One region of the Desulfonauticus sp. genome, then DNA from elsewhere that is predicted to be linked to it. Evidence: predicted binding sites of a transcription regulator. Region 1 holds the regulator's gene; the other holds the start of a gene.

Evidence for each region. Region 1 encodes HrcA, which represses chaperone genes, less so after heat shock. Its sites were predicted from a motif close to TGTTAGCACTCNNNNNNNNNGAGTGCTAACA; they were not measured.
Region 2: a site for HrcA is predicted at 4,024-4,054, ahead of groES (co-chaperone GroES). Genes of this name have one in related genera too.

What each region holds. Positions count from the first base shown of each region.
Region 1 is NZ_JBSRHE010000004.1:55,970-71,570, reverse strand. Features, by position in the region: gene mnmA (tRNA 2-thiouridine(34) synthase MnmA) at 1-1,019, opposite strand, end outside; gene gatA (Asp-tRNA(Asn)/Glu-tRNA(Gln) amidotransferase subunit GatA) at 1,020-2,480, opposite strand; gene gatC (Asp-tRNA(Asn)/Glu-tRNA(Gln) amidotransferase subunit GatC) at 2,491-2,775, opposite strand; gene ACTCIM_RS03805 (penicillin-binding protein activator) at 2,762-4,744, opposite strand; gene dnaK (molecular chaperone DnaK) at 4,838-6,745, opposite strand; gene grpE (nucleotide exchange factor GrpE) at 6,829-7,437, opposite strand; gene hrcA (heat-inducible transcriptional repressor HrcA) at 7,458-8,477, opposite strand; gene rfbD (dTDP-4-dehydrorhamnose reductase) at 8,565-9,434, opposite strand; gene rfbB (dTDP-glucose 4,6-dehydratase) at 9,421-10,437, opposite strand; gene ACTCIM_RS03775 (NAD-glutamate dehydrogenase domain-containing protein) at 10,567-13,482, shown strand; tRNA gene ACTCIM_RS03770 (tRNA-Val) at 13,563-13,638, shown strand; gene ACTCIM_RS03765 (tRNA (cytidine(34)-2'-O)-methyltransferase) at 13,660-14,118, shown strand; gene ACTCIM_RS03760 (TRAP transporter permease) at 14,155-15,601, opposite strand, start outside.
Region 2 is NZ_JBSRHE010000003.1:7,308-22,908, forward strand. Features, by position in the region: gene ACTCIM_RS02250 (PLD nuclease N-terminal domain-containing protein) at 1-181, shown strand, start outside; gene ybgF (tol-pal system protein YbgF) at 141-1,025, shown strand; gene ACTCIM_RS02260 (NIL domain-containing protein) at 1,030-1,470, shown strand; gene ACTCIM_RS02265 (PilZ domain-containing protein) at 1,487-2,014, shown strand; gene ACTCIM_RS02270 (nitrogen regulation protein NR(II)) at 1,998-2,711, shown strand; gene ACTCIM_RS02275 (protein phosphatase CheZ) at 2,722-3,438, shown strand; tRNA gene ACTCIM_RS02280 (tRNA-Glu) at 3,544-3,619, opposite strand; tRNA gene ACTCIM_RS02285 (tRNA-Lys) at 3,627-3,702, opposite strand; gene groES (co-chaperone GroES) at 4,131-4,418, shown strand; gene groL (chaperonin GroEL) at 4,450-6,081, shown strand; gene ACTCIM_RS02300 (cobyric acid synthase) at 6,198-8,738, shown strand; gene ACTCIM_RS02305 (aspartate ammonia-lyase) at 8,751-10,169, shown strand; gene ACTCIM_RS02310 (glutamate decarboxylase) at 10,320-11,735, shown strand; gene ACTCIM_RS02315 (amino acid permease) at 11,769-13,226, shown strand; tRNA gene ACTCIM_RS02320 (tRNA-Thr) at 13,479-13,553, shown strand; gene ACTCIM_RS02325 (MarR family winged helix-turn-helix transcriptional regulator) at 13,760-14,236, shown strand; gene ACTCIM_RS02330 (AsmA family protein) at 14,268-15,119, opposite strand; gene lon (endopeptidase La) at 15,222-15,601, opposite strand, start outside.

The DNA of each region.
Region 1 (15,601 bases):
TGAATAATACCTCCGCCAAGAACCTCTTCTTGAAAATAGACCACCAGGGTTTGCCCGGGAGAAGGCCTTTCTTCTGGTTCCAGGAATTCAAAGTAAAAATAACTTCCTTCTTGCTTTAAAAATCGGGTTCTTTTAGGTTTTTGCCTGTATCTGATTTGGACCCAAATCTCTTGAGGCCATTTTTCCAGGGGACAGAGAAAATTAAACTTACTGGCTATAACCCCTTGGGCCTGGAGTTCTTCTTTGGGTCCCACAAAAAGGGTATTGGAAGCTTTATCCTTATCCAGGACATAAAGAGGTACTTTATAGGCTATCCCTAGGCCCCGGCGCTGTCCTATGGTGTAGTTGAGCAACCCCTTGTGAGTACCCAGAAGGGTGCCGTCTAAAAGTTTGATAGGACCTGGTTCTCCCAGGCTTATATTTCTAGAAGTTAGAAACTGACGATAGTCTGCTGGGACAAAACAAATTTCATTACTCTCCTGGGCAGTCAAAATAAGAAGTTCTCTTTTTTTTATTTCTGCGTAAACCTGTTTTTTTTCCAGCCTGCCTAAAGGAAAAATCAGGTAGTTGAAATTTTTTCTAGGTACCAGGGCTAAAAAATAACTTTGATCTTTGGTCCTATCTTTTCCTCTGCTTAAGGGCGAAAGTCCCTTTTCTTGGAGGTTTACATAATGGCCTGAAGCCAATTTAGTACACCCCAAAGCTCTGGCCTTTTCCAGTAAAAGGCCAAATTTGATGCTGGGATTACACAATGAGCAGGGATTGGGAGTTAATCCCTGCTTAAAACTTTGAATAAAGGGTTGAATAACTTTTGTTTCAAATTCCTTTTTTAAATTCAAAATTTGCAGGGAAAAATCCATTTGCTTGGCTAAAGTGCGCAAGTGGTCTAATTGCTTTTTTTCTTGAGGAGAATCAAAAAAAAGACCGTGTATACCCATTACCTTATAGCCTGCTTCTTTTAATAAAAGCAGGCTATAAAGGCTGTCTATGCCACCGCTTAATAATACTCCTACCTGCATTTAGCTTAGAGGGGGAAGAGGAAGTTTGGGCAAAGCCTCTTCCAGTTTGGAAGCAAGAGCTAAAAGTTTTTCTTCACTTAACTTGGGGCCTATTATTTGTGCGCCTATGGGCAAATTGTCAGAGCTAAGCCCTATGGGTAAACTTAGGCCAGGAAGTCCAGCTAGATTTAGAGAAGTGGTATAAATGTCCATGAGATACATTTTTAAAGGGTCATTAATGGTGCTTCCCAGTTTAAAGGCAGGAGTAGGAGAGACTGGCGCCAGAATAAAATCACATTCTTTCCAGGCCTGAACAAAGTCTTCACTTAAGAGCCTTCTTACCTGGGCAGCTTTTTTGTAATAAGCGTCATAATAACCTGCAGACAGGACATAGGTGCCTAGCATGATTCTTCTTTGCACCTCATCTCCAAAACCTTGAGAGCGTGAAAGTTCATAGAGTTCCTTTAGTGTTTTGGCTTCTGCATTGCGTACTCCATACCTAACCCCATCAAAGCGGGCCAGGTTAGAAGAAGCTTCAGCCATAACCAGGATATAATAGGTAGCAATGGCGTATTGAGTGTGAGGCAAGGAAATTTCTTTGATTTCTCCGCCTAGGTTTTCAATTAACTTAATGGTGCTTTGAAAAACCTTTTCTACTTCAGGGTCTAATCCTTCTCCAAGGTATTCTTTGGGTAAACCAAAAGTAAATTTTGTTGCTGAAAGGGAAGTTATGCTTTGACTATATTTAGGTACAGGAGCATTTAAAGAAGTGGAGTCCTTGGGGTCATGGCCAGCGATTACTTCCAGAAGTAAAGCTGCATCTTGAACACTGCGGGTAAGTGGCCCGGCCTGGTCAAAAGAAGAGCCATAAGCTATCAGGCCATAACGGGAGACCCGTCCATAGGTTGGTTTTAAACCCACCAATCCACAAAAGGAAGCAGGCTGGCGAATGGATCCTCCTGTATCAGTGCCAATAGCTCCAAAACACTGTCTGGCTGCCACACTGGCTGCTGAACCTCCACTGGAGCCACCAGGTACTCTGCTCAAATCCCAGGGGTTTTTGGTGGGACCAAAGGCAGAATTTTCAGTGGAAGAGCCCATGGCAAATTCATCCATGTTTTGCTTGCCCAGAATAATGGCGCCAGCTGCTTTTAACTTCTCTACCACAAAGGCGTCATATACAGGCACAAAGTTTTCCAGAATTTTAGAGCCACAGGTAGTGCGCAAGTTTTTGGTGGTTAAGACATCTTTTATCCCTAAGGGTATCCCCCACAAAGGCTGATTGGGGTCAGGCCCTTGTCTATCCAATTGGCGGGCTTCTTCTAAAAGCTCCTCTTCTTCGCGCAGGGTGATAAAGGCGTTTATTTTAGGCTCTGTATTGGCAATGTGCTGTAAGCAAGTCTTGATGAGCTCTTCAACGCCTATTTCTTTTTTTTGTAGACTTTCTCTTATCTCTGTAAGGGTTTTATTTAAAATTTCCATTTTTTCTCCTTTAGATTATTTTAGGTACAATAAAGAATTCTCCATCTGTTTTAGGTGCATTTTTTAGTATTTCTTCTCTATCTAGATCTTTTTTAACTTCATCTTCTCTAAAAACATTTTTTAACTCTGCAGGAGAATAGAGGGGGTTAACCTCTTTTGTGTCTATTTCCTTTAATTTTTCCATATAATCTAAAATTGCTGAAAACTGTTTTTGATAAATTTCTACTTTTTCTTCTGGTAGTTTTAATCTAGCCAGAGTAGCTATTTGTTTTACTTCTTCTTTAGTTATTTTCATTACTTTTCTCCTCAAGAGTAGAATTTGTATCCTCTTCTGGAAGAGGAAGATTGTGTTTTTTATAATACTCTATTTTTTTTACTTTTCTGTTTTCTATTCTTTTCGCCCTGATGTTCTGGAGTAAATTTAAATCCGCAAGTTTATTTTCTCCTTGATAGAGACTGAAGAGAAAAAGATCTTCAGTGGCTTTTCCCTCTTCGTTCCAGGTAAGAGGAGCTATAGTCCAGTTAAAGTCCCTGGACTTATTACTAAGTAGCTCATTTACCTTATCTGCTGGGAGGTGGGGGTAAATGGGAAGGGAGGCAAAGAAACGTACAAAATCAAAACCTAATCCCACCCAGAAATCAGGCTCTCCTTGCACGCTTTCCTTAAGTAGCTGTTTAAGTTCACTTACTTCAAAACTGGGATTAGCAGACCACCAGGGGCTGGGATAAAAGGCTAAGGTTAAGTAAATTTTTTCTAAATCAGAAAGTTCATCTGGATTTGCCCATAAACTGGGGCCAAGGAAAAACAGACGTGGTTCGTTGTAAAAAAAGAAATAAGAAGCAATGGCTTTTACCCTGGAGAGATTGTCCGGGATAAAAACTGCTTCAAAATCTGGCTCTGGAAATGTTTCTAGCTTTTCTTCTTCTTGGTTTTTTTCTTCTACCTTTAAGAGTTGGGCGACCTTTTTCCCCCATTTAGGAGGTGCATCGGGTGGATAGCTAGTTAGTCCTCTTAATTCTCCGCCCTGTTGGTTTAATGCTTGATAAAAGACCTTGCTCATTCTTTGTCCATAGTTTTCTTCCGGGTATAAAATGGCAAAGTTGTTGATACCCAATTGTTCATGGGTCTGTTTAATTAAAATGCGTACCTGGTCTTCTGCACTGGGGAAAAATCGCCAGATTTCCTTTCCTTCTTTTTCAGAACTGGGAGAAAAGGTAAAAAAGAGTTTTTTCTCATAGAGTTTATTTTGCAGTACCCTGGCGATATTATCAGGAATAAGGGGGCCGCCTATGACTTTAGTCGAGGTTTGTAGAACTTGTTCAGGCCAGCTGGAATCCAGGGAATTAAAGATAATTAAATCTACTTTTTGCCCTTCTCCTAAAAGTTTCCATTGAGCTAAACTGGCTCCTTTTAAGATTTTCCAGCCAAAGCTGGCATAGGGACCTTCCAGGGGTAAAATCAGGGCTATTTTTTGTTCTGGAATACCCAGGGAATTTTCTTTTTCAGCAAAGAGATTTTGAAAAAGAGGAGAGCTAAAATTGGCTTTTTTCAGGAGAACCTTTAGTTTACTCCAGTAAAAGCTCCAGTCTGTGCTTTCTCTTTGGGCAAGGTTAAAAAAATAGACAAAGGTAATAATGTTTTGGGGAAATTTTTCTTCATTCCAGATTTTTGCTTTTAGACTTTCCAGGCTTTTCCCATCCTTATTGGCTAAGTAGTAATAGAAATCTTCTTCCAAAGTTTTTTTCTCTTCAATAGTTAAAGAATTATATACTTCTTCCAGAATGCTATAGGCATCTGCCAGGTCTTTTTCTGGTAGTTCCTGGAGAAGAAAAAAGCCCATTTCTCTTTTTAAAGAAAACGGAAGGTCTGAATCCAGACCCAGCCTTAATAAATATTCTTTAAACTCATCTATTCCCTGGGTCTCTTTTAGACTGAGGGCCAGGATTTTTTGATTTTCCCAGTCTTTTTTTTCTTCTGGATTGAGAGTAAATAATTGAAGCAGGCTATCTTGAGCTAACGGAAAATCTTTTACTTCCAGACTACTTTTAGCCAATCTTTTTAAAAATAGAGTTTTGCTTTGTAAGTCCAGGTTGGGAGTAGCGAGAAGTTTTTGATAGAGGACTTTGCTCTTAAGCCATTTTTCCTCTTTGTAAGCCTGGTCAGCTTCTTTTACTGGGTTTTTAGGTGTAGTAAGGTAAATATTTTTAGTACAACTGCTAAGTAAGATTAGCAAAAAAACAAGATAAGGTATTTTTTTTAACATTGTTTTACCTTCTTGATAGAAAATTAAAAGGGCCTGGAAATTAATTCCAGACCCTGGTTATAGGGAGGGGGAGGGAGTACTGTCAAGTAAAGGTTATTTTACTTCTGTATAATCTGCATCTACTACGTCATCATCGTCTTTGGGTTTATTGCTGGCATCTGCCCCAGCAGAAGCGTCAGCTCCAGGATTGGCTCCAGCTGTCTTCTGGGCATAGAGCTTTTCAGCCAGTTTGTGAGAAGCTTGCGCTAACTCTTCAGAAGCTTTTTTGATAGCCTCAGCATCATCTTGGTTCATTACTTTCTTTAATTCTTCAATCTTGTTTTCAATCTCACTCTTTAAGACTGGCTCTACCTTATCTCCTAAATCACGGAGGGATTTTTCCGTAGTGTAAATAAGGGTGTCAGCCTGGTTTCTAGCTTCAATAAGAGCTTGTTTTTTCTTATCTTCTTCTGCATGAGCTTCTGCTTCTTTGATGAGTTTTTGTATCTCATCTTCAGAAAGCCCACTGGACGGAGTGATTCTAATGGATTGTTCCTTTCCAGTACCTAAGTCCTTGGCGGAAACGTTTACAATACCATTGGCATCAATATCAAAGGTTACTTCGATTTGAGGTACTCCTCTAGGTGCAGGGGGAATACCGGTAAGTTCAAAACGACCCAGGGACATATTGTCTGCAGCCATGGGCCTTTCACCCTGCAGGACATGAATGGTTACAGAAGTCTGGTTGTCTGCAGCTGTGGTAAAGACCTGACTCTTTTTGGTAGGAATGGTGGTGTTTCTTTCTATGAGCTTGGTAAACACGCCACCTAAGGTCTCAATGCCCAAAGAAAGAGGTGTTACATCCAGGAGCAAGACGTCTTTTACATCTCCAGCCAAGATACCACTCTGAATGGCTGCACCCATGGCTACCACTTCGTCTGGGTTTACTCCCTTGTGTGGTTCTTTGCCAAAGAATTCAGCAACTTTCTTCTGGACCAGGGGCATACGGGTCATTCCACCCACCAGAATTACTTCATCAATATCAGAAGCCTTAAGTCCTGCATCAGCCAAGGCCTTTTTACAGGGTTCAATGCTTCTTTCTACCAGGTCTTCGACTAATTTTTCCAGCTTGGCGCGAGTGAGTTTGATATTTAAGTGTTTGGGGCCAGTTTGGTCTGCAGTAATAAAGGGCAAGTTGATGTCAGTCTCTAGGGAAGAAGAAAGTTCTTTTTTGGCCTTTTCTGCAGCTTCTTTTAAGCGCTGTAAGGCCATGGTGTCCTTGGAGAGGTCAATACCATTTTCTTTTTTAAACTCATCGACGAGATAATTGATAATTCTCTGGTCAAAGTCCTCGCCACCCAAGAAGGTATCTCCATTGGTGGACCTAACTTCTACCACTCCATCGCCTACTTCCAGGATAGAGATGTCAAAGGTACCGCCACCCAAGTCATATACAGCAATCTTTTCATTTTTCTTTTTATCCATGCCATAGGCCAGAGAAGCAGCCGTAGGCTCGTTGATGATTCTTTTTACTTCCAGGCCTGCAATTCTTCCCGCGTCTTTGGTGGCCTGACGTTGACTGTCATTAAAATAGGCAGGCACTGTAATAACTGCTTCTGTAATCTTTTCTCCTAAGAATTCTTCAGCATCTTTTTTCAATTTTTGCAAAATCATTGCTGAGATTTCAGGAGGACTGTACTTTTTATCGCCAATCTGGACGTAAGCATCTCCATTGGGGCCAGGAACTATTTTATAAGGACAACGTTCTTTCCACTTTTGGATTAGAGGATCGTCATATTTGCGTCCCATTAATCTTTTTATTGCATAGATAGTCCTTTCAGGGTTGGTGATGGCCTGACGCTTGGCAATTTCTCCAATGAGTCTTTCCTTATCAGTAAAGGCAACTACTGAAGGAGTGGTTCTACCACCTTCTGGATTGGTGATACACTTAGGATCTTTTCCTTCCATGTAGTAAACACAGCTGTTAGTGGTTCCTAAGTCTATGCCGATGATTTTTCCCATTTCTAAAGCCTCCTCATTTATTTGAAACTAATTATTTTTTCACTAGACAAAAACTAAGTCTTTTTTCCTTTTTGTAAAGAGCGTTATTCTGTTTTTTCCTCTTTCGGTGCACACTTTTTGCTAACAATAACCTTTGCTGGTCTGAGCAAGCGTTCGTGCAGTTTATAACCTCTTTGATACATCTGGGCTACACAGCCTTCTTCCATGTCTTCCCTTTCTTCCTGGGCCATGGCTTCGTGAATGCTGGGATCAAACTTTTCTCCCACCTCACCTACAGGTACCAGGCCGTGTTTTTTCAGGATATCCCTGAAAATTTTCAGGGTCATCTCCACTCCCTGGTGGAGCCCAGCACATTCTTTTTGGTTTTGACTGTGGGTAAGAGCTAATTCCAGGTTGTCTAAAACCGGTAAGAGCTCTTCTAAAAAGGCAGAAGTAGCAAATTTGCAAAATTCTTCTTTTTCTCTTTGCAAGCGTTTTTTTAAGTTTTCAGCTTCTGCCAGAGTTCTTAAAACTTTTTCTTCCTTTTCTTTTAATTGTTCACATTCCGGGCAGATTTTTTCTTTGAATTCTTGGAGAGTAAGTTTTTCTTCGCTTGAAGTTTGGGTATTGGTTTCTTTTTTTTCAGAAGCTTGAGCGGAATGTTCAGAAGATTTTTCCTTTACTTTGCTTTTTTTTTCTTTTTCGTCCTTCATTTTCCCTCCACACCTTCTAGTTAGTAAAATTCTTGAAATATTTTGGTAAGCACTTTGGAAATTAAGTCAACACGTGGAATTATATAGGTATAATCCATATGCATAGGCCCGATGACGCTAACTACTCCCTGAGTCCCTTCCTTGAAAGCATAAGGAGAAGAGATGACTGAATAGTCTCCTAAATTTTCTAGATCTTCTGAACCAATTAAAATATTTAGACCTTCTTCTATGGTTTTATCCAAAATTTCCAGTAATCTGGATTTTTCTTCTAAAAAGTGGAAAAGTTCTTTCATGGTATTAATATTTTTCATCTGGTCTTTACTTAAAATATGGGTAGTGCCTTCTACATAAAGTTGACGGTTAGAATCTTCAAAGGCTTCTTTGGCCACTTTCATTGCCTGTTGGTAAAGATTTTCAAATTTTGCCTGAGCGCTTTTCATTTCTTCTATAATTTTTTGCCGAACTATATATAGAGGAAGTCCTTTAAACTTTTCATTTAAAAAATTGCTAAACTTGATTAAATCTTCTTTAGTGATGTCTTTATTTACTTTGATAAGTTTATTTTGAATGAGGTTTTCTTCCAGAATTAAAATGGAGAGAACCAGACCAGGTTTGATGTACATAAATTCTATGCTTTTCCAGTGAGAAAGTTTTTTTTGTGGCGAAAGTACCAGACTTACTTGCCTGGAGACAGAAGAGAGTATCTTACTGGCACTGCTTAGGGTTTTTTCCAGGTCTGGCATGTTTTGGCGTAAGGTTAAAATTATTTGGTCTTTTTCCTCAGAAGTGAGCGGAGCAGGTGCATATACTTTGCTTAGATAAAATTTTAAGCCTTTAGCAGTGGGGATTCTTCCAGCTGAAGTATGAGGCTGATGAAGATAACCCTTTTCTGTAAGGTCAGCCATGATATTGCGGATGGAAGCAGAGCTTAATCCCAGGCGGGATTTTTTGGAGACAATACGCGAGCCCACAGGCTGACCTGTTTGTAAGAATATTCCTATCAGAGTGGCTAAAACTTGAATTTCTCGTTGGTTAAGCATAATTTTTTTGATTACCACAGATATAAAACAGATTTAAGTGTTTTAGTGGTAATTATGGAGTGTTGGAGTGTCAAGATTTGGAAAGATTTAGCCTTCTAAATGAAAGGAGAAAAGGTATTCTCTTAAGGCTTGAATCCAGGGTCTGGGAGTTATGCCCGTTAGTTGGGTAAACTTTCGAGTGCTTAGGACTGAAAAGGAAGGGCGCAAAGCCCTTTGGGGATACTCCTTGGAAGTGATGGGAATTACTTTGCAGGGCAGTCCAGCACAACTTATGGCTTCTTGAGCCAGTTCGCACCAGGAGGCTTGCCCTGAATTTACCAGATGGAAAATACCTGTACCTTGTTTTTCCAGCAGGTTTAAAGTATAGATAGCCAGATCTTTGGTATAGGTGGGGGAGCCTATCTGGTCGTGGACCACTTTTAAACTTTCCCTTTCTCTGGCTAGCCTTAAAATTTTACTCACAAAATTTTCCTTGTCTTCTCCAAAGAGCCAGGCTGTTCTAATGATAAGAAAATTTTGCTTAAGTATGTCAGTAATGGCCCTTTCCCCTTCAAGTTTGGTTTGTCCATAGACACTTAAGGGATGGGGTTTATCTTCTGGCTCATAGGGAAGGGTATGTTTGCCATTAAAGACAAAGTCTGTGCTGTAATGAATGAAATAGAGATTTTTTTTACTGGCCACTTGAGCGAGGATTTTGGGGAGATTGCGGTTTAGTAATCTGGCTTGTTCTTTCTCTTCTTCTGCCAGGTCCACCTGGGTATAGGCAACAGTATTAAAGATGTGCGAGATAGAATGTTCCTGGACATAAGAGCTTACAGCTTCTTCAGAAAAGATATCCAGCTCTCCCCGAAAAGGAGCTTTTACTTCCCATCCCCTTTCCTGGAGAACTTGGCTTAACTTTTGTCCTAAAAGGCCTGTTTTACCGCCCAAAACCAGGGCTCTTTTATCTTTTGGCATACCATTTCCGCATAAATTCTAAGTATTCTCCACTGAGGATACTTTCTATCCAGGACAAGTTTTGTGTGTACCAGGTTAGAGTCTTCTCCAATCCTTGCTCAAAAGTCAAGCTGGGGTAAAAGCCAAGTTCTTTAGAAGCCAGGCTAAAATCCATGGCATAGCGAAAATCGTGCCCTGGTCGATCCTGGACAAACTTGATTAAAGTGTGGGGCTTGCCCAAAAAATCAAGGATGGCCTTGACCACTTCTAGATTGGTTTTTTCTGCCTGACCGCCAAAGTTGTAAACCTTTCCAGGTTTTCCTTTACTTAAGGCCAGATCTATCCCCCGACAGTGGTCTTCCACAAAAATCCAGTCCCGAATGTTTTCTCCTTTGCCGTAAACTGGAATGGGTTCGTTTTTAGAAGCCTTTAAAAAGGTAAGGGGAATAAGTTTTTCCGGGAATTGATAGGGACCATAATTGTTGGAGCAGCGCGTAATAACCACTGGAAAGTTATAAGTTTTGTAATAGCTTCGGCAAATCAAGTCAGCTGAAGCCTTGGAGGCAGAATAGGGACTATTGGGAGCTAGAGGGGTATTTTCAGTAAACTTGCCTTCTTTGCCCAGAGAGCCATAAACTTCATCAGTAGAAATATGAATGAATTTTTTGATTCCTTTTTTTCTGGCACACTCCAAAAGATTTTGAGTCCCCAGGACATTGGTGGTAATAAAAGGGTAGGGATTATCAATGGACCTATCCACATGCGATTCAGCAGCAAAATTGATTATATACTCTATGTCGTACTTGTGAAGTATTTCTGTTACCAGCTTTTCCTCTTCTATACCGCCACGGATAAATACATAATTTTTTCCTGCTTTTTTTTCCAGCTCACTTAGATTTTTTAAATTTCCAGCATAGGTCAGTTTGTCCAGATTAACCACAAACAGGTTTTCATATTTTGCAAAAAGATAGTATAAAAAATTACTGCCAATAAATCCTGCTCCACCCGTTACCAAGATTTTCACTACTAACTCCCTGAAATAAATGTAAATATTTTATAAGCTAAGCAAAAAAACCGTTTAAAGCAAGAAAAATTTTCTTTACCTCAGAGAAAAATTTGAGTTACTAGGGTAAGAAAAAACAAGGGAGGTCCTATGACTTTAGAAGTAAGTGCACTCACTCCTCAGATTAAAGAAATTTTAGGCTCTATGGCTGAGGAGATAAGTCCTTGGTTTTTTGCCAATATGCATCCCTATTATTTTCGCTTTCACCCTGAAGAAGAGATAAAAAAACATATTTTGGCCATTATTTCCGGCCGACTCACTACGGATAAGGGTATTATTTCTTTAGAGAGCCCCTGTGGGACCAGATTTACCTTTATTACTCCTGGAGAAAATAAAAGTGCTTTAATAAAAATTTTAGAAGATTTTAAGGAAAAAAAGATTCAGACGGTCAGGATGTATACTTCTTTGGATGGAAGTATCTGTCTTAGTACTTTTCAAACCTATAAACAAGTAGAAGATTTAGAAATAAAAGAAGAGCTAAACCTTGAACTGGACAATTTTTTTAAAGAGAAGATTATCAAGCCTGAAGAGAAAGAAGAGTTTTCTTCTTTTATTTCCTGTGCCAATAGTGAATACTTGACCAGGCTGGAAAGAGGAAGGGTTGCCAGGCACTTTAAAATATTAAAAAGTTTAAGAGGAAAAGAAGAGGTATATTTAAATATAGAGCCGGAAGTATATGCTGAAGAAAGCCGTATAACTATTGCCATGAACAACCCGCCTAGCTATGGTCTGCTTTTAGAGATTATAAAAATATTTTTTAGGCATACTTTAAATATAAACAGGCTTTACCTGGATACTTTTTACAATAGAGAAAAAGATATTACCTCTTTGATTATAAGCTGCTACTTAAAATGTACGGCTAAAGAGCTAGAAAAGGATAGTTGCCTGTTAAATCTACAAGAGGATTTGAGTTTGGTAAAATGGTTTTTCCCTGATGAACTGGAATGGTTTGCTCAGGAAAAAAACTTTTCTGTAAAAAAGGTTTTTCTTTTACAGGCCAGTAGTGAATTTGCCCATCAATATCTTTTGAAAATAGACCCCTATGCCTATACTCAGGCCAGAATAAAGGCCAAGCTGATAGCCTATCCAGAAATTACAGAAGAGCTTGTAGATTATTTTTATGCTCGTTTTTCTCCTCAAGAAGAATCCAGAGAAGACTTAATGGCCGTAAGAGAGCTGAATCTAAAAAAGAGCTTGGCTGAACTTACTGATGAAATTGCCAAGAATGTTTTTGAAAGCATTTTACTTTTTTATAAGAATATTTTGCGTACCAATTATTTTTTTGAAAACCTTTTTGGGCTTAGTTTTCGTTTGGACCCAAAGGTTTTTGCTTCTTTTATTAAAGATGAAGAAATCCCCTTTGGTATTTATTATTTTTATGGAAGGTTTTTTATTGGTTTTCACATTCGTTATAGAGATATGGCCAGAGGTGGAGTAAGGGTAGTGCGTACCAAAAACCTGGAACACTACAAAATGGAGCTACATCGGGTATTTGATGAAGCGAGAGGGCTGGCTTTGGCCCAGCAATATAAAAATAAAGATATTCCTGAGGGTGGTTCCAAGGCAGTTATTTTACTTCATCCTTTAGGGGATATAGATTTGGCGGTAAAAGCCATGGCTGATTCTCTTTTGGATCTTATTGTTTCCAGTAAAGACTCTCCCTGCAAAGAAAATATTGTTGATTATCTAAAAAGACATGAACTTATTTACTTGGGTCCGGATGAAAATATATCTCCTAAACACATCAACTGGATTGTTCAAAGAGCCAGGGAAAAGGGATATTCCTGGCCCCAGGCCATTATGAGCTCTAAGCCTGTAGCTGGCATAAACCACAAGCAGTATGGAGTTACCAGCCTGGGCGTGGTGGTGTATATGGAAGAGGTTTTAAAGTTTCTGGGCCTTAATCCTTATGAACAGGAGTTTAGTGTAAAACTTACAGGTGGTCCTGCTGGAGATGTAGCAGGTAATGCCTTGAAGTTGATTATCCAGAAGTATGGCAGCAAGGCCAGGATATTGTCTTTAAGTGATGGGCATGGTTGTCTTTATGACCCATCTGGCCTGGATCATGAAGAGTTACTTCGTCTGGTAAAGGAAGAAAAACCTACCTCTGAGTTTTCTCCTGCTAGGCTTAAGTCTAAAGAGGCCTTTTTGGTCAAAGCAGATACTCCAGAAGGCGTAAAAATCCGTAATGAACTACATAATAAAGTAGTGGCAGATGTATTTTTACCCTGTGGAGGCAGGCCTGATACCATTAACCTTAAGAACTGGGCAAAATTTTTGACTCCTGAAGGTAAACCTTCAGCCCAGGCCATTATAGAAGGAGCCAACTTGTTTATTTCTCCAGAAGCCAGGGAGAAATTACAGGAAAAGGGCGTATTAATCATTCACGGCTCTTCAGCCAATAAAGCTGGGGTTATTTCTTCTTCCTATGAAATTTTGGCGGGATTGATTTTAAATGAGCAGGAATTTTTGGAATTAAAGGAGGAGTATATAAAAGAAGTATTAGAGATTTTGGAAAAAAGGGCCAGAGATGAAGCCAGGCTTCTTTTGTGGGAATACAAGTTGCGAAGTAAAAAGGAATTTTTAACTAAAATAAGTCTGGAAGTTTCCAGAGAGATAAATGAATTAAGTGATATTATTTCCTCTCTGTTAACCGAGAAGGTGGGAGATTTGAGTGCAGATGACCTGTTGCAGGAACAGGTTTTGGAATATTGTCCTTTTGTCCTGGTATCCAGGTATAAAAAAAGGATTTTAGCCGATACGCCTGCCAGATATAGGTTTTCCTTGTTAGGCTCTTATTTAGCTTCAAAATTGGTTTACAAAGAGGGATTATTCTGGGCTAAAAGAATAAAAGAATTAGAGGACCTTTATGGTTTCTTACGCCTTTACTTGCAAAAGAATAAGAAAATCAAAAACTATGTTCAAGAATTGGCCAATCCAGAAGTACGGGAGATTGTAGAACAAATGGGCAGTAATTATTTGGCCTTAAAAGAATTTTTACATTGATAAAAAATTTTCACCAGGGTAATTGAGAGGAAAAATCATCTTGACTACCCTGGTGAGTGAAGATAATTTCTTTTGAATCAGGGCGGTTAACTCAGTGGTTAGAGTGCCATCTTCACACGGTGGAAGTCCGGGGTTCAAATCCCCGACCGCCCACCACCTGTCCTTAGAGAGTTATCCTTGGAAATTGTACTTTTTGAGCCAGAAATCCCACCCAATACCGGCAATATTGCCCGTCTGTGTGCTGCCACCACTACTCCTTTACACCTAATAGAGCCTTTGGGTTTTAAGCTAGAAGATAAATATTTGAAAAGGGCTGGCCTGGATTATTGGCAATATCTAAACTTAAGAGTGTGGAAAAGCTGGAGTGATTTTTATCAAAACCAGGCTCCAGATAAAAGGCTGGTGTTTACCAGCGCCAGGCAGGGAGAAATTTACACAGAGTTTTCTTTTACTGAGAAGGATGTACTGGTTTTTGGGCCAGAGAGTAGAGGTCTTCCTGAATATATTTTAGCCCAAAGTCCTTTTCGCATAAGAATTCCTCTCTGGGGAAAGGTGAGGAGTTTAAACCTTTCCACTGCAGCAGGAATTGTTCTCTATGAAGCCTACAGACAGATAGGAGTGTTAAAGGAAGGATAGGAAGATTTTTGTTTTCTTCCTATCCTTCCTTATTTTTTAAGCCAATCCTTCTTTTTTGTTTTTATAGCGTTGCCAGAGATAAACCAGGAAAATAATAGTAATACCAATTATATCGCTACTTAAGTGAGGATGATAACAGAGAAAAGTGCCAAGAGCAAAGATAATCCATTCGAAAATAGTAGTATTTCTTACTAAATAACCCATGGTAAGGGCAGAAAAGGCTATTGTGCCTACAGTGGCACTAAAAAAAGCCATACCTATTTCAGACCAGCTTCCAGCAAGCAAAATGCCTGGCACATAAGCGAAAAGAAAAGGTACTACATATAACAACTTGGCAAATTTAAAGGAAGTCCAGCCTGTTTTCCAGGGGTCAGCTCCAGCAATGGCTGCTCCAGCATAGGCAGCTACACATACAGGAGGCGTAATATTGGAATCCTGGCTAAACCAATAGACAATCATGTGAGCAGCTATGGCCATGGTTGCGTCGTGTCCCTGCCAGATGGGCATCTGTTGCATGATTTCAGTAAGGGCAGGTACAGCTAACACTGCAGTAATAAGGTAAGAAGCTGTTACTGGTACGCCCATGCCCAGAATTAAAGAAGCCAAACCAATAAGCAAAATAGCAATGGGCAAACTTCCTTTGGAAAGAGAGATGATGATATCTGAAAATTTTAAGCCTATACCTGAAAGAGCAATGGTACCTACGATTATACCAATTACTCCTACTGTAGCACCAATAACCAGAGTGCTTTTAGCTCCAGTAATAATGGCCTCCCAGATTTCCTTAAGGCCCATTCTATGCTCTTTGTCAAACTGACTGATTATAATACAGGAAAGGGTGGCCCAGAAAGCAGAATTACCAGGCGAATAACCTAGTAACATCATTACAACGATAATTATTAGAGGTACAGATTTGTACCAGTGTTTTTTAAATATTTTTCCAGGTTTGGGTAACTCTCCCTCTTCCAAGCCTTTAATATTGTGTTTTTTGGCTTCAAAATGGATCATGGTAAGTACAGAAAGGAAGTAGAGAACAGCTGGAAAAATGGCCATTTTCATTATTTCTACATAGGGAGTATTGGTAAGCTCTGCCATCAAAAAGCCACCTGCACCCATAATAGGAGGCATAAACATTCCACCAATAGAGGCAGCAGGTTCAATGGCCCCAGCTACATGGGGTCTAAACCCTGCCTTTTTCATCAAGGGAATGGTAAAGGTGCCTGTGGAAACTGTATTGGCAATGGCTGAGCCAGATACAGAGCCAAAAAAAGCAGAGGCAATCACCGAAACCTTGGCTGGCCCGCCTACAGTTTTACCGGCCAGGGCCAGGGGCCATTCAATGAAAAATTTCCCCACTCCAGATTTTTGTAAAAAGGACCCAAAGAAAATAAAAAGAATTACATAAGTCACCAGAACATTGGCCATAACCCCAAAAATACCGTTTTGTTCCAAAAAGAGAACTGTGGAGAGCCTTTCCAGGCTA
Region 2 (15,601 bases), on a different contig from region 1:
ACTTCCACTTCTACTCATTCCCATTTTACCCAATCTCTGGTCTATTTGGCATATTTTTCGCTCAGATTTTAAAACACCCCAGGAAAAGATGGCCTGGCTGGCAGGAAGTGTGTTTATTCCAGTCTTAGGAGGACTTGTGTATGTGTTTTGGGGAAGGAAAAGAGCTAAAAAAGTTTGGTAAATTTTTACTTGTCCTAAATCTCTTTTTTCTTTTGGCTTGTGCCAGTCAAAAAGACCTGGATAGTTTGCGTCTGGCGTTATACACCCAGCAGCAGGAAAACCAGCAATTAAAGCAAGAAGTTGTAAACCTGCAAACTAAACTACAAGAAATCACTGCCACCTTGCAGCAAAAAATAGAGCAAAGCGCCACACCAGTGCGCAGTGCCCAGGCCAATCTGTGGGCAGAAATTGAAAGCTTGCGTAAAAGTCTAGCTTCCTTAAGTGGGGAAATAGACGAGATAAAATACTCTTTGGACAAAGATAAGGAGTCCTCTCAAAACCTCCTGGAGCAAACCCAAGAACTGCAAAACAAAGTGGCCAAACTAGAAGGCCTGGTAGCTGCTTTGGAAAGCAATCTGGGCTTAAATCTAGAAAAACCCACCTCTTCCTCCTCAAAAGCCCAAACTCCAGCCCTACTCAAGACCTCTTCTCCAGAAGAGCTCTATCAACAGGCCCTTAATGCCTTTTACCAGAGAAAATACGACCTGGCTCAAACCCTTTGGGAACAATTTGTCCAGGAATACCCCAAACATAAGCTGGTTTCCAATGCCCTTTTCTGGAAAGGAGAGTGTTTATATCAAAAAGAAGACTACAAAAGGGCCATTCTGGCTTATCAAGAGGTAATAGACAAATATCCCAAGTCCAATAAAACCGCAGCAGCCTACTTAAAAGAAGCCATTTCCTTTGCTCAAATAAAAAAGAAAAAAGCAGCTACTTTACTTTTAAAAGAACTTATTCAAAAATTCCCCAAAACCACAGAAGCTGAAAGGGCCAAGGCCTTTTTGGCTGAACTGGAAAAGGAGTAAAAAAATGCCTGGCTCCAAAAAGTATCCCAGCAAAATAATTAGCTTACACTTTAGCAAAAATGTTTCTAGAAAACCCATGATGTGCACCCTGGCCAGAAAGTTTGACCTTACTTTCAATATCCTAAAGGCCAGAATTACCCCTAAAGAAGAAGGGCATATGATTATTGAGCTCAGCGGTCCAGAGGAAGACTTTCAAAAGGGCCTTTCCTACTTAATGGAGCAGGGAATCACCATCCAGGAAGTTTCTCAAAACATTACCCGGGATGAAGATTCCTGTATGCACTGTGGGGTATGTTTAAGTCTGTGTTTACCTCAGGCTCTGTACCTGGAAAAAGAATCCAGGCTCATTAAGTTTGACTCCAATAAGTGTACAGCCTGTGGCCGCTGTACCAGGGTATGTCCAGTCAATGCCATGCAGGTGCAAATTGACACCAATGGAGAATAAATCTATAGGATAAGTTATGTCTTCAGAAAATAGAACCTTTTCCAGAGTACCTACCAGGTTAAAAATGTTTTTTAGGTTCACAGAAAAGGACGCCCGTCCTTTGTTTTTGGGTTGTCTGGGATGTGATTTTAAAGATATCTCTTTAGAAAATCTGAATTCTCCCTATTTACCCAAAGAACTCCTGGAATTTCTAAGCAACCTCAACAACAAACTGGATGTAATCCTTTCTCTGCTCAACCAAAATAGCCTTTCCCAGGACTTTCCCTATAAAGGGGAGGTTGTAGAAATAAGTGGAGCAGGCCTAAAATTTTTAAGCCAAGAAAAATTAGAACCAGGCACCCCCATTGAAGTAGCCCTTTCTCTATCCACCTTACCGCCCCTTCTCATTGGCCTGGTAGGAGAAATCTTGCGTCTGGAAGGTGAACAAAATCAAAAATATCTCTATGCCCTGAAATATCTTTTTTTGCGCGATTCAGATCGAGAGCAAATTGTTCAGTTTGTTTTTAAAGAACAAAGGGAGCTTCTACGTGGCAAAAAACTTTGAACCATCTTCTCTAGAAGAACTTCTTCCCTGGCTAAATTTATATGCACAGGCCCTGGCAGGGCAGATGTTTCCAGGATATTTGCACAATTTAAACAATCCCCTGCACTTGCTCAAAATGCAGACCTCCCTGGTCTTGCAAAAACTAGATACAACTACTTCTGCAAAAGATCTCAAAAAACACCCCCAGCAATTACAACTACCAGAAAAAAAGATAAATGAACTGGTCCAAATCATTCAGTATCGAGAAAACTTTAATAGCTTAGAAAAACAGCCCCTGGACTTAAATTCTTTTCTCAACTGGTTGGAAGCTTACTGGCAAAATAACCTTCTCTTTAAACACAATGTGGAACTAAAGGTTGAAAACAAAGTCCTTAATTTTACCACCATTCCTTTACTTTTAAACTTTTCCCTGGAACAAGCCTTGTTAAACGCCCTGGAAGAACTGGAAAAAGAGCCCAAGCAGGTCCAATTTTTCTTAACTATTGAAAAAGAAACGCCTTTTTTAAAGATAATTTTAACTACTCCTACCCTATTAGAGGTAGAAAACGCCTTTGAACCCTTTATAACTTCTAAGAAAAATCATCTGGGCCTGGGTTTAACCCTTGTACAAAAACTGTTGTCTCTATTTCAAGGTAAAGCAGAAATTCTTTCTCAAGAAAATACAACTACTTTGACCCTATTTATACCTCAAGTCTAAGGTGGAAGTCATGGAAGAACTGTATAAAAAAGTTTTAGCGGATTTAAGTAGTAAACTGGAAGGTTCTATTAAAGAAACCATTGCCCAAACTCTGGAAAAGGAAATAAGTCAGGCTTTGACCAAAACCCTTCTGGAAAGTGAATTTTATAAAAATTTAAGTGAAGAACTACGCAGTGGTTTAAAAAATATCTACGAAAATATTGAAGCCACCAAAAAATCTTCCAATGGCCTGTCTCAAAAGGAAGCAGAACACCTTTTTAATGAAACTTCGGACCAACTAGATGCCATTTTGCGCACCACAGAAAAGGCCACCCTGGATATTATGACTGTGGTTGAAAAACATTTAGATCAAATGCCTCAAATTGAAGAAATTTGCAAAAAACTAAAAAAACAAAATTCTCTTACTCCTGAAGAAGGCTTTACCCTTCTGGCCTGGCAAAAAAGCTTAAATCAAGACCTCCTAGCCATCATGACCTCTTTAAGCTTTCAGGATTTAACCGGCCAACGCATCAAAAAAATCGTAGATACTCTAAGAACCATTGAAGAAAAGGTAGTAAATCTCTATCTCAGTTCTGGCTTAAGCATTAAAACCAAAGAAGAACACCCGGAAAAAGACTTTCAGAGCATTAAACAAGAAGCCCAGGTCAAAATGTCTAAACTAAAAGGACCTCAAGAAAAGGTAAAGCAGGAAGATGTGGATGCCTTACTCCAAGAATTGGGGCTCTAATAACATCCAGAGAACTACAAAAGGTCATAAAAAATAATTGGAAAAAACCAAAAAGCCCCTACCAGAAAGTAGGGGCTTATATTTTTATTTTTATTTCTTAAGGGTTGGCGTCCCCAAGGGGATTTGAACCCCTGTTACCGGCGTGAGAGGCCGGCGTCCTAGGCCACTAGACGATGGGGACAAAAAAATGGTGGGCCGTGCAGGACTCGAACCTGCGACTCTCTGCTTAAAAGGCAGATACTCTACCTACTGAGTTAACGGCCCAACCGAAGAGAAGATACCTTTACTCATTCTCCCATCAACTGTCAACTTTTTTCTAAAAAACTTAACAAAAATAAAAAGAGTTAAGCTTAACAAAGGACTTTTTTTATTGTTTTTACAAATAGTTAAACAAGTTATATTCACATAAATTCCACCAACAAGATTTTAATCTATCCAATTACCTCCTCATTCAACTCCTTTAGATAAAAGGTATTTTAATTATCCTAAAAAAACTCTGGACCTATACTTTTAACTCAATCAACTTTAATTAAAAAATACAAATTAATTCAAGTATTTATTGAAATAAAAATTTTTTTCAAAAAATATTAGCACTCACTCTTGACGAGTGCTAATAGCGTGCTTATATGAGCCACCGTTACAGGTTTTGTCTATAAAAAGCCAATAATAAAAACTCTTAAGGAGGTAGATTCATGAACTTAAAGCCATTGCAAGACAGAGTACTGGTGAAACGTTTGGAAGAAGAAGAGGTTACCAAAGGTGGAATTATCATTCCTGACACTGCCAAAGAAAAGCCCATTAAGGGTGAAGTGGTGGCTGTAGGCCCAGGTAAAACCACTGATGATGGGAAGACCATTCCCATGTCTGTAAAAGTTGGAGACAAAGTGCTTTTCAACAAATACGCTGGCACAGAAGTAAAAATTGAAGGCGTAGAGCACTTGGTAATGAGAGAAGACGACATTTTGGCTATCATTGAGTAATAAAAAAACAAACAATTAAGGAGGAAGCAATATGGGAGCTAAAGTTATAAAATTTGATGTTAATGCTAGAAGCAAGCTCAAAAAAGGTGTGGATATCCTGGCTGAGGCTGTAAAGGTAACTCTTGGACCCAAGGGTAGAAATGTAGTAATTGAAAAGTCTTTTGGTTCTCCAACTATTACCAAAGACGGTGTTACTGTAGCCAAAGAAATTGAATTGGAAGACAAGTTTGAAAACATGGGCGCTCAGATGGTAAAGGAAGTTGCCAGCAAGACTTCTGATATTGCTGGTGATGGTACTACCACTGCTACTGTTTTGGCCCAGGCTATTTTTAATGAAGGTTTAAAATTGGTTGCTGCTGGCCGTAACCCCATGGCCATCAAGCGTGGCATTGACAAGGCAGTAGAAGCCATTGTCAAGGAATTGGAAAAAATTGCCAAACCTACCAGAGACCAAAAGGAAATTGCCCAGGTAGGAACCATTTCTGCTAACAACGATCCTACCATTGGAAACATTATTGCTGAAGCCATGAGCAAGGTAGGTAAGGAAGGCGTTATCACTGTAGAAGAAGCCAAAGGCCTGGAAACTACCCTGGATGTAGTAGAAGGTATGCAGTTCGACCGTGGTTATCTCTCCCCTTACTTTGTAACTGACCCTGAAAAGATGGTTTGCGAATTGGAAGACGCTTATATCCTCATTCACGACAAGAAAATCTCTTCCATGAAAGACCTTTTGCCTGTTTTAGAACAGGTGGCCAAGGTAGGCAGACCTTTACTCATCATTGCTGAGGACATTGAAGGTGAAGCTTTGGCCACTTTGGTAGTGAACAAGTTAAGAGGCACCTTGCAAGTAGCTGCTGTTAAGGCTCCTGGTTTTGGTGAACGCCGTAAAGCCATGCTCCAAGATATTGCCATCTTAACTGGTGGCCAGGTAATTTCTGAGGAACTGGGTGTAAAATTAGAAAATGCTACTCTGGATGACTTGGGTAGAGCTAAGAGAATCATTGTAGATAAGGAAAACACCACTATTGTAGATGGTGCTGGCAAGCCTGAAGATATCAAGGCCAGAATCAAACAAATCAGAGCTGAAATTGAAGAAAGCACCTCTGATTATGATAGAGAAAAATTACAGGAACGTCTGGCTAAAATCGTTGGTGGCGTGGCTGTTATCCATGTAGGTGCTGCCACTGAAACTGAAATGAAAGAAAAGAAAGCCAGAGTAGAAGACGCTCTCAATGCTACTAGGGCTGCTGTAGAAGAAGGCATTGTTCCTGGCGGTGGCGTTGCTCTTATCCGCTGCTTAAAGGCTCTGGACAATGTAAAACCAGCTGATGATGATGAAGCTGCTGGTATTGAAGTAGTACGCAAAGCTGCCCAGGCTCCTTTGTTCCAGATCTGTAAAAACGCTGGTTATGAAGGCGCTGTAGTTATTGAAAAAGTAAAATCCATGAAAGATGGCGAAGGCTTCAATGCTGCTACTGGTGAATACGAAGACCTGTACAAGGCTGGAGTAATTGATCCCAAAAAAGTTACTCGTATTGCCTTACAAAACGCAGCTTCTGTAGCTTCTCTCCTACTTACCACTGAAGCTGCTATTGCTGAAAAACCAGAAGAAAAGAAAGATACTCCTTCAATGCCTGGTGGTGGCATGGGTGGAATGTACTAATCCACTTTTCTTTCCTTCTAAAAAAAGCAAAGGGCCGTCTTTCAGGGCGGCCCTTTTTTATTGCGAAAAAAAGCCAATACCCTTACAAAGAAATCAAAGTTAAGAAGGGAGACTTGATGCAAGATTTAGAACATGGCGGCAATATCTGGGAAGCTGCCCAAAAGCTAAACACTTCTCCAGAAAACATCCTGGACTTCTCAGCCAGTTTAAACCCCTTAGGCCCTCCTCCCTGGTTAAACCAAGTCTTGCTCCAGACCTTGTCTTCCAGTCTGGCCTATCCTGACCCCAACTATACTCTGTTAAGAGAGCAAGCTGCTAAATATTACGGGGTAAAACCAGAAAATATTTTTCCCTTAAATGGCTCTTCTGAACTATTTCCCTTTCTAGGCCCTTTAATTGACCTTAAAGATGCACTTATCCTGCAACCCAGTTATCTGGAATACAAACTCTGGGCAACCAGACATAAGTTAAACCTAAAGGAAATTTTCCTTTCTCCTGCCAATAACTTTACCTACCCCTGGGCAGAAATAGAAAAGGTTTTGGCCCAAAAACCCCACCTGGTCTTCCTGGCTCACCCCAACAATCCCACGGGGAGCTTGCTTTCTCAGGTCAAGCTAAAAGAACTCGTCCACAAGTTTCCCAAAAGTTTTTTTATCGTGGATATGGCCTTTTGGGATTTTCTGGAGTCAAAACATAAATACCTACCCTTTATTGCTCCCAACCTTCTTTTTCTTTATTCCCTGACCAAGATTTTAAGTACCCCAGGGATAAGAATTGGTTTTGCCCTAAGTAGCACTGAATTCATTTCTGCGCTCCAGCAAAATCTTCCCACCTGGTCAGTTAGTACCTTGGCCCAAGAATTAGCCCTAGCCTATTTTAAACATCCACTGTGGATAGAAAAAACCAGAAAAACCCTTGAGGAATTAAAAACTACTTTTTTATCCCAACTCCAGGAGTTTTCCTGGCAAATCCATAGCACTCCTGCCAACTTCCTGCTTCTATCCACTCCCAGGGCCCAGGAATTTAGACAATACCTTTTTCAAAACAGGGTATTGGTAAGAAAAGGAGATAATTTTCCGGGTCTTGGGCCTGACTTTTTAAGAATAGCCATTAGACCTTTAAAGGAACAACAGAGATTTTTAGACCTGGCCAGGCATTTTTTTAAAAAATCCCGGTCTTTTTCTCCAAGCACAAACAAGGCCAGAGCCTTAATGGTCCAGGGCACAGCCTCCAATGCAGGAAAGTCTTTGCTGGTAGCTGCTCTAGGACGCCTTTTGGCCCGCAGAGGCATAAGGGTTGCACCCTTTAAAGCTCAAAACATGGCCTTAAATTCCTTTGTTACCCAGGAGGGTCTGGAAATGGGCAGGGCCCAGGTACTGCAAGCCCAGGCCTGTTTTTTAGAGCCCAAGGCTATAATGAACCCCATCTTATTAAAGCCTTCCTCTGAAACAGGCGCGCAGGTTATTGTGCGTGGAAAGCCCCTGGGCAACTTTTCTGTAGAAGAATACATTGCCTACAAGCCTAAGGCTTTTGAAGTAGTAAAAGAGTGTTTTCAGCAATTGCAAAAAGACTACGACCTTGTTCTCATAGAAGGAGCAGGTAGCCCGGTAGAAATCAATTTAAAAGAACACGACATTGTGAACATGAAAATGGCCCTTTATGCCAGCGCACCTGTACTTTTAGTGGGAGACATAAACTTGGGCGGTATTTTTGCCTCTTTTGTGGGCACCTATAGTTTACTTTCCCCTGAAGAGCAAAAAACCATCTTAGGGTTTGTCATCAATAAGTTTAGAGGAGATAAAAGTTTGCTCCAACCTGGACTGGCCACTCTCCACCAAATCACCCGTAAACCCACTCTGGGCATAATTCCCTACTTTGACTTTAACTTACCAGAAGAGGATTCCGTAAGTTTTAAAGCCCAAAGCAATGCTTCTGGATCCAAAGAACTGCGCATAGGTATCCTGGATTTGCCTCATATTTCCAATTTTACAGATTTTACCCCCTTAAAAGAAGAACCAGATGTCCAACTGCTCATCATTAGAACTCCTGAAGAGATAAAGGAATTAGACGCTCTTATCCTTCCTGGTAGCAAAAATGTCTTTACAGACCTTAACTACTTAAAAACCAAAGGCTTTGCGACCAAAATCCTAGAATTTCAAACACAAATGGAGATAGTTGGTATTTGTGGTGGCTATCAGATGCTGGGCCTGGAAATAGAAGATAGATATTTTTTAGAAGGAAAAGGAAGTATTAAGGGACTGGGCCTTTTGCCTTTAAAAAGTTCTCTGTCTCTTCAAAAGGAACTAACCCAAAGCAAGGCCACCTATTTGCCCCAGCCTTTAACCGTCCAGGGGTATGAAATCCATCATGGTCAGACCACTCCAGTAAAAAAACTCATCCCGCTCTTCCAGGATAGCAAGCAAAAAATACTGGGATATAAACACCTTTCTCTTAACATCTGGGGGACTTATCTCCATGGCCTTTTTGACAATGATGGATTTAGACATTTTTGGTTAAACAGGTTAAGAAAGGCCAAGGGCCTTGGTCCTTTAAACAATAGGCCCTCTTTTGATTTGAACTGGAAGCTGGATAAACTAGCTGATTTAGTAGAAAAAAACATGAACCTGGACTATATCTTAAAACACCTTGGCTACTAAAAGGAGAGTGCCATGAAATTTAGAGAAGAAAAGGATAGCTTGGGTTCAAGGAAAGTACCTGCCAGTGCCTATTATGGAGTACAAACAGTAAGGGCTCTGGAAAATTTTCAGGTCACTGGCATTCCCATAAGCCACTATTATCGCCTCCTAGACGCCTTGGCTTTTATCAAGGAAGCTGCAGCTCTGGTTAACTTTGAACTGGGATTGCTTTCTGAAGAACTCATGCACGCAATTGTTGTTGCCTGCCAGCAAATCAGAACTGGCAAGTTTAATGACCAGTTTCTGGTGGATGTAATTCAGGGTGGAGCTGGCACTTCCATCAATATGAATATGAACGAAGTAATTGCCAATATTGGCCTGGAAATACTTGGGAAAAACAAAGGAGAATACAAGTACTTACATCCCAACAACCATGTAAACCTCTCCCAATCCACCAATGATGTCTATCCCACGGCCATAAGACTTGCTGCCATCTGGTATGGCCAAGAACTGGCCCAGTCCCTTGAGGAACTAAAGGAAAGTTTCTTAGCCAAGGGAGAAGAATTCAAAGACATCTTAAAAATGGGTAGAACTCAGCTCCAGGATGCTGTGCCCATTACTTTGGGCCAGGAATTCACTGCCTATGGCATTACCATTGGAGAAGATATTGAGCGCTTACAAGAGGCCCTAACTTTACTGCAGGAAATAAACCTAGGTGGAACAGCCATTGGCACAGGCATAAACACCCTTCCAGAATACGCACCCAAGGTGGTAGAAAAATTAAGGGAACTTACAGGACTTCCCCTAAAACTCTCTCCCAACCTGATTGAAGCAACCAGTGATACTGGCGCCCTGGTCCAACTTTCTGGGATTCTAAAACGCATTGCTGTAAAAATATCCAAAATATGCAACGATTTAAGATTACTTTCTTCTGGTCCTTTTGCTGGTTTTAGGGAAATCAACCTTCCTCCAGTCCAGCCTGGCTCTTCCATTATGCCGGGCAAAGTAAATCCTGTTATTCCTGAAATGATGAACCAGATTTGCTACCAGGTCATTGGCAATGACCTGACCATTACCATTGCAGCTGAAGCTGGACAACTGGAGCTAAATGTCTTTGAGCCCATTATGTCTTTTAACCTTTTTCAATCCATGGAAATGCTCAAAAAAGGTAGCATTATCTTTAGAGAAAAGTGTATCCAGGGTATCACTGCCAATAAAGAACATTGTCTGGAAATGGTTAAAAAATCCAGCGGATTAGCTACAGCCCTGGTGCCCTGCCTGGGCTATGAACTGGCAGCCCAGATTGCCAAAGAAGCTCAACAAAAAAACAAACCCATTTATGAACTGGTTTTGGAAAAGGGCTTACTTACAGAAAAAGAACTGGAAGACCTTTTAGACCCCCAACAAATGACCTGTCCCAGGCCTTTAAATTTAAAAGGTAAAAAGTATTAAAAATATAACAGTATAAAAACTTTCCTATACCTTCCCTATAACTCTCCTGCTCAAAAAAACAAAAAAACTTTGCCAAACCTTGGGGAAAAGAGTAGCCTTTAAAGTAATATTTTTAACAACTACAAGATACTCTTTAAAGGAGCAGAGCCTATGCCTATTCATTTCAAAAAAGATATCCTAGAGGAATTAACTGCAGATATCTATGGCTGTACAGAAGTAAATCTTTCTGTACCCAAGTATCGTTTTCCTCAAAAGCAACTAAGGCCAGATGTAGCCTATAGTCTGGTGCGGGATGAATTAATTTTGGACGGCAATGCCAGACAAAACTTAGCCACCTTTTGTCAAACCTGGGTAGAAGATGAAGTTCACCAGCTAATGGACCTGGCTATAGATAAAAACATGATTGACAAAGATGAGTACCCTTCCACTGCTGAAAGGGAAAAGAGATGTGTGCATATGCTGGCAGACCTCTGGAATTCCCCCCAGGCCGCTAAAACCCTGGGATGCTCTACTACCGGCTCCAGCGAAGCAGCTATGCTGGGAGGTCTGGCCTTAAAATGGAAATGGCGCAAGGCCAGAGAAAAGGCCAACAAGCCAGCAGATAAGCCCAACCTAATCACTGGTCCAGTTCAGGTCTGCTGGCATAAGTTTGCCCGCTATTTTGACGTGGAATTAAGAGAAATTCCCATGGAAAAGGACAGATTCTGCATGAATCCAGAAGAGGTGTTAAAAAGGGTGGATGAAAATACCATTGGAGTGGTCTGCACCTTTGGACTGACCTTTACCGGTCAATATGAACCTGTCCTGGAAATAGCCAGGGCCCTGGATAAACTGGAAAAGGATACAGGTCTAAACATCCCCATCCATGTGGATGCTGCTTCAGGAGGATTTTTAGCTCCCTTTGTAGAGCCAGACTTACTCTGGGATTTTCGCATTCCCCGCGTTCGCTCCATCAATGCCTCTGGCCATAAGTATGGGCTTGCCCCGTTAGGTGTGGGCTGGATAATCTGGCATGACGCCAGTGACTTACCTGAAGAACTAATTTTTTGGGTAAACTATCTGGGCGGGAAAATGCCCACCTTTGCTTTAAACTTCTCCAGGCCAGCAGGCCAGATAATCGCCCAATACTACAACTTCCTAAGGTTGGGCCGAGAAGGCTATAGATGCATTCAACAAAATTGTTACCAGGTAGCCCAGTATCTGGCTAAAGAAATCGCCAAACTTGGTCCCTTTGACCTAATCTTTGATGGAGATAGCTCCAGAGGTATTCCAGTTGTCTCCTGGCGCATAAAAGAAGGGGAAAATCCTGGCTATACTTTATTTGAACTTTCTGATCGCCTGCGCACCAGAGGCTGGCAGGTACCTGCCTATACCCTTCCTCCCAGGGCCACAGATATAGCTATCATGCGCATAGTGGTAAGGCATGGCTTTTCTCTGGACCTGGCAGAAATGCTTTTAGAAGACTTTAGACGCTCTTTAGACTATCTGCAAAAACATCCTGTTAGCACACCCGTACAAGCAGAAGAAGGAGCAAGTTTTAACCACCATGCCTGGCCTGGTAAATGAAAAAAATAAGTTTAACCCCATAGGAGGATAAAAGTGAGTTCTTCTAAACCTTCTCCAAACCAGAAAAAAGAAAAATCCTTAGGAGTGATTGCTCTTGGACTGATGACCGCAGCAGGTGTGGTGACCAGTATTCGCGGCATGGCCATGACTGCCAAAGAGGAAATGACCATGTTCATTTATTTGGGATTTGCAACCCTGTTTTTTCTTATTCCCGCAGCCCTGGTTTCAGCTGAATTGGGTGGACTTTTTGCCAAACGCCAGGGAGGAGTCTTTGTCTGGATTGGAGAAGCCTTTGGCAATCGCTGGGGATTTCTGGCCATCTGGTTGCAATGGATACAAAATGTGGTCTGGTATCCAGTAACCCTTACCTTTGGTGCAGTAGCTGTAGCCTATGCTCTGGGACGGCCTGATTTAGCTGGCAATCACTACTATATCGGACTCTTCTGTATCCTGGTCTATTGGCTGGCCACTCTGGTAGCCTTTGGCGGAGTAGAAAGCTTTGCCAAGCTCTCCAACTGGGGGTTTATCCTGGGCACTGTAATTCCAGGAATTATTCTCTTTGTTCTTTTTCTCTACTGGATAAGCACAGGACATCCTCTGGGCTGGGAACAAATTAGCGACCCGGCCTTAGAACACGCTGGACATCCCAGATTCTGGCCAGAAATCCATGGTTTTGGCACCATTGCCTTTTTAGGAGGAATTTTACTCCTCTTTGCAGGTATAGAAGTACAGGGAGTACATGTCCTGGATATGGAAAACCCGGGCAAGCAATTTCCCTTAGCCATTGCCCTGGGAGCCCTTGTTTCTCTATTCTTATACATTCTGGGCTCCATACCTATTGCTGCCATTTTACCCTATGAAAAAATTGACCTGACCAAAGCTATTTTTCTTACCTTTGAAGCAATAATCAAAGATATCTGGCACCTGGATTGGCTGCTAAAACTTTTATCTCTCTTTGTGGCTTTTGGAGTAATGGGAGGTGTGTTTGCCTGGATAGCTAGCCCCAGCAGAGGCCTGCTGGCCACAGCAGAAGCAGGAGAACTTCCGCCTATCTTACAAAAAACCAATAAAAAAGAGATGCCTGTTCCCATACTTATCATTCAGGGCATCATTGTTACCATTATTTCTAGCCTGTACTTTTTTATGAAACATGTGGAAGTAGGATTCTTCCTCATTTCTGCTATGACCATTTCCCTCTATCTAATCATGTACATGCTCATGTATGCCAGTGTCATTAAGCTGCGCTACACTCAACCTCACCTTCCCAGGCCCTTTAAACTGCCTGGCGGGAAATTGGGACTGTGGCTTATTGCGGGCACAGGCTTTGTAGCCATGCTTTTTAGCTTTGTGGTGGCTTTTTTCCCACCCAGCCAACTTCCTGTAGGCTCTCCTCTCTTTTATACTTTCTTAGTCATCCTTAGCACTATCTTCTTTAGCAGCATTCCCTTACTTATCCATGCCAAACGCAAACCTGAATGGAAAAAAAAGTAAACTCAACCACTCTAAAGACTATTAAAAGGGGGCCTTTTAAGACGCCCCCAATTATCCCAGGACACCTGGGACAACTGCCAGATAGAACAAAACAAATCTTTTCTATGAGTTTTTTATTATTCCCCCAAAATGGTTGCTCCCTAAAAAGGTTAAGGTGAAGTGTATTCTGGGTGCAAAATGTGTTTATTTTTAATTTCTTAAGAATATTTTTTCCTTGCAATTTTTCCTTAACTTCCTAAAAATTAAGCAAATGCCGGGATAGCTCAGTGGTAGAGCAGCTGATTCGTAATCAGCAGGCCGTGGGTTCAAATCCCATTCCCGGCTCCAGTAAAAATAAGGCTTACCTAATTATATAATTTTTAAATCCTACCCCCATACGCCACTAAATTATCAGGCAAATCCCTATGGTTCAAAGTGAAGCCTGAGGAACTCAATCCTTATCAATTTCTCTTTTCCATCTAAAAGCTCGTTTAAAAGTTTAAATAGAACAAACTTATCTTGACTTTAGTTAAAAAAAAGTCCAAAAGATTTTTATGAACAAAGAACAAGAAGATTTGGAAGTTCAGACCCAAAAATTTCAAGATTTGTTGCAAAAGATTTCTACCTGCTGTCAAAAACGCCAGGATTATGAGGCCGGACGTTTTGAGCTACCTTATGCAGAGGCCCAGTGTTTGCTGGCCATTGCCAGTTTAGAACCTGTTCCTTTAAAAAAACTTACCAAGACTTTAGATATTAGCAAAGGTAGAGTTACTCGTCTGGTGCAGGGCTTAATCAATAAAGACCTGGTCTCCTATACCTCTGACCCCAAGGATGCCAGGTTAAAGAAATGTTTTGTAACCAAGAGGGGAAAAGAACAAATCGAGAAAATCTTACACTTTCGACACGAACTCCACAAAAAAATTCTCTTACAAATCTCACCCCAGGCACGCCAACAGCTTCTTGTCTCTCTGCAGAATCTCCAGGAAATAATGGATAAGGTAAGAAAAGAATTAAGAGAAGGCCAGGCTTAACTCTGACCTTCTCCTCTACCTCAAAACCATCCTATTGTTTTTGACCAGGCAAAAAGTTTTTAAACTGACCTTCTAATTCTTCAGGTTTAAAATCCTTCTTAAAATCTTTTACCTGTTGCTCTACCTTTTCCTGATTTAAATTGCCCTTCTTTAACGCTTCTAAATTTTCTTTTACCTGTTCCCCCACTTTATTTAATTTCTCTGTTAATTGCTTTACTGCAGGGCCTATACCAGGAATAACCTTATTAATTATTTCTTCACTAATTCTAGCCATTACATCTTTAGCGCTTTTACCTTTACCACCCAGGTTAGTTAAACGAATCTCATCTATGAGCACCTGACTCTTTTGTTGTCCAAAATCAGCCAACACCACATCCACATTAGCCTTTTTAATCACCAGTTCCTTAATTAAAATACTCTTTTCAGACTTTGATTCTACACTTTTTTCTTTGCTTTCTTCTTTTACTTCTTCCTTTACTTCCTTTTTCTTTCCTTTCTCCATATTGTTAATAAAAGTTTTTAAGTTGTCCTGCTTCCCTTTTAGTTCATAAGTAAAACTGGGGCTATCAATATAAATCTTTTCTATAACTATCAAATCCTTAAGTAGAGAAAGTGGCTCTAAGTCCAACTCAAATTCTTTTACCTTAAAAAGATAGGGACTGCTAAAGCCTTTAGGGTTGCCAATGACAAAATTATAAAGTTTTCCCTGGCCTGAAAACAAAGATATTTTGGCTTTATCCAGGTCAACACTGGTTTTGGTTACTTCAGGACCTACCTGTTTTATACCCTGCTCTACTATAGTGTTTAAGTTAAAATAGGCCAGCAATAAAATAATAATAAACAAGAAAACTACAGAACCCAACAAAATAAGTATCTTTTTCATACCCCTTCCTCCTTTTTTGTTCTGTAGACTTAAAATAAAAACCAAAAAAAAGCCAGACTTTTTTAAAAAGCCTGGCTACTTTAATAAATCTATTTTTTTAAACTATTGTTGAGTGGAGGAACGGAATTCTTCCTTTAGGAGTTTTTGAGTAAGAGAAAGACAGTTGTTAGTTCCACAAAATAGACTTTCTTTGTCAGCTCCCACTAAAGCCAGGGGTAAAACTTCATCCATATGTTTTACAGGAGTAATCTCCAACCCCTTTAAAACCTCTTGAGGAACTTCTTCCAAATCCTTCTGATTATCCCAGGGAATAAGCACTTCTTTTATTTCTGACCTCTTGGCTGCCAGTAACTTTTCCCTTAATCCTCCAATGGGTAAAACCCTACCTCTTAAAGTAATCTCTCCGGTCATGGCCAGATCATTTCGCACAGGCAGATTCAAGAGTGCAGAAATCAAACTGGTAGTCAAAGTAATACCAGCAG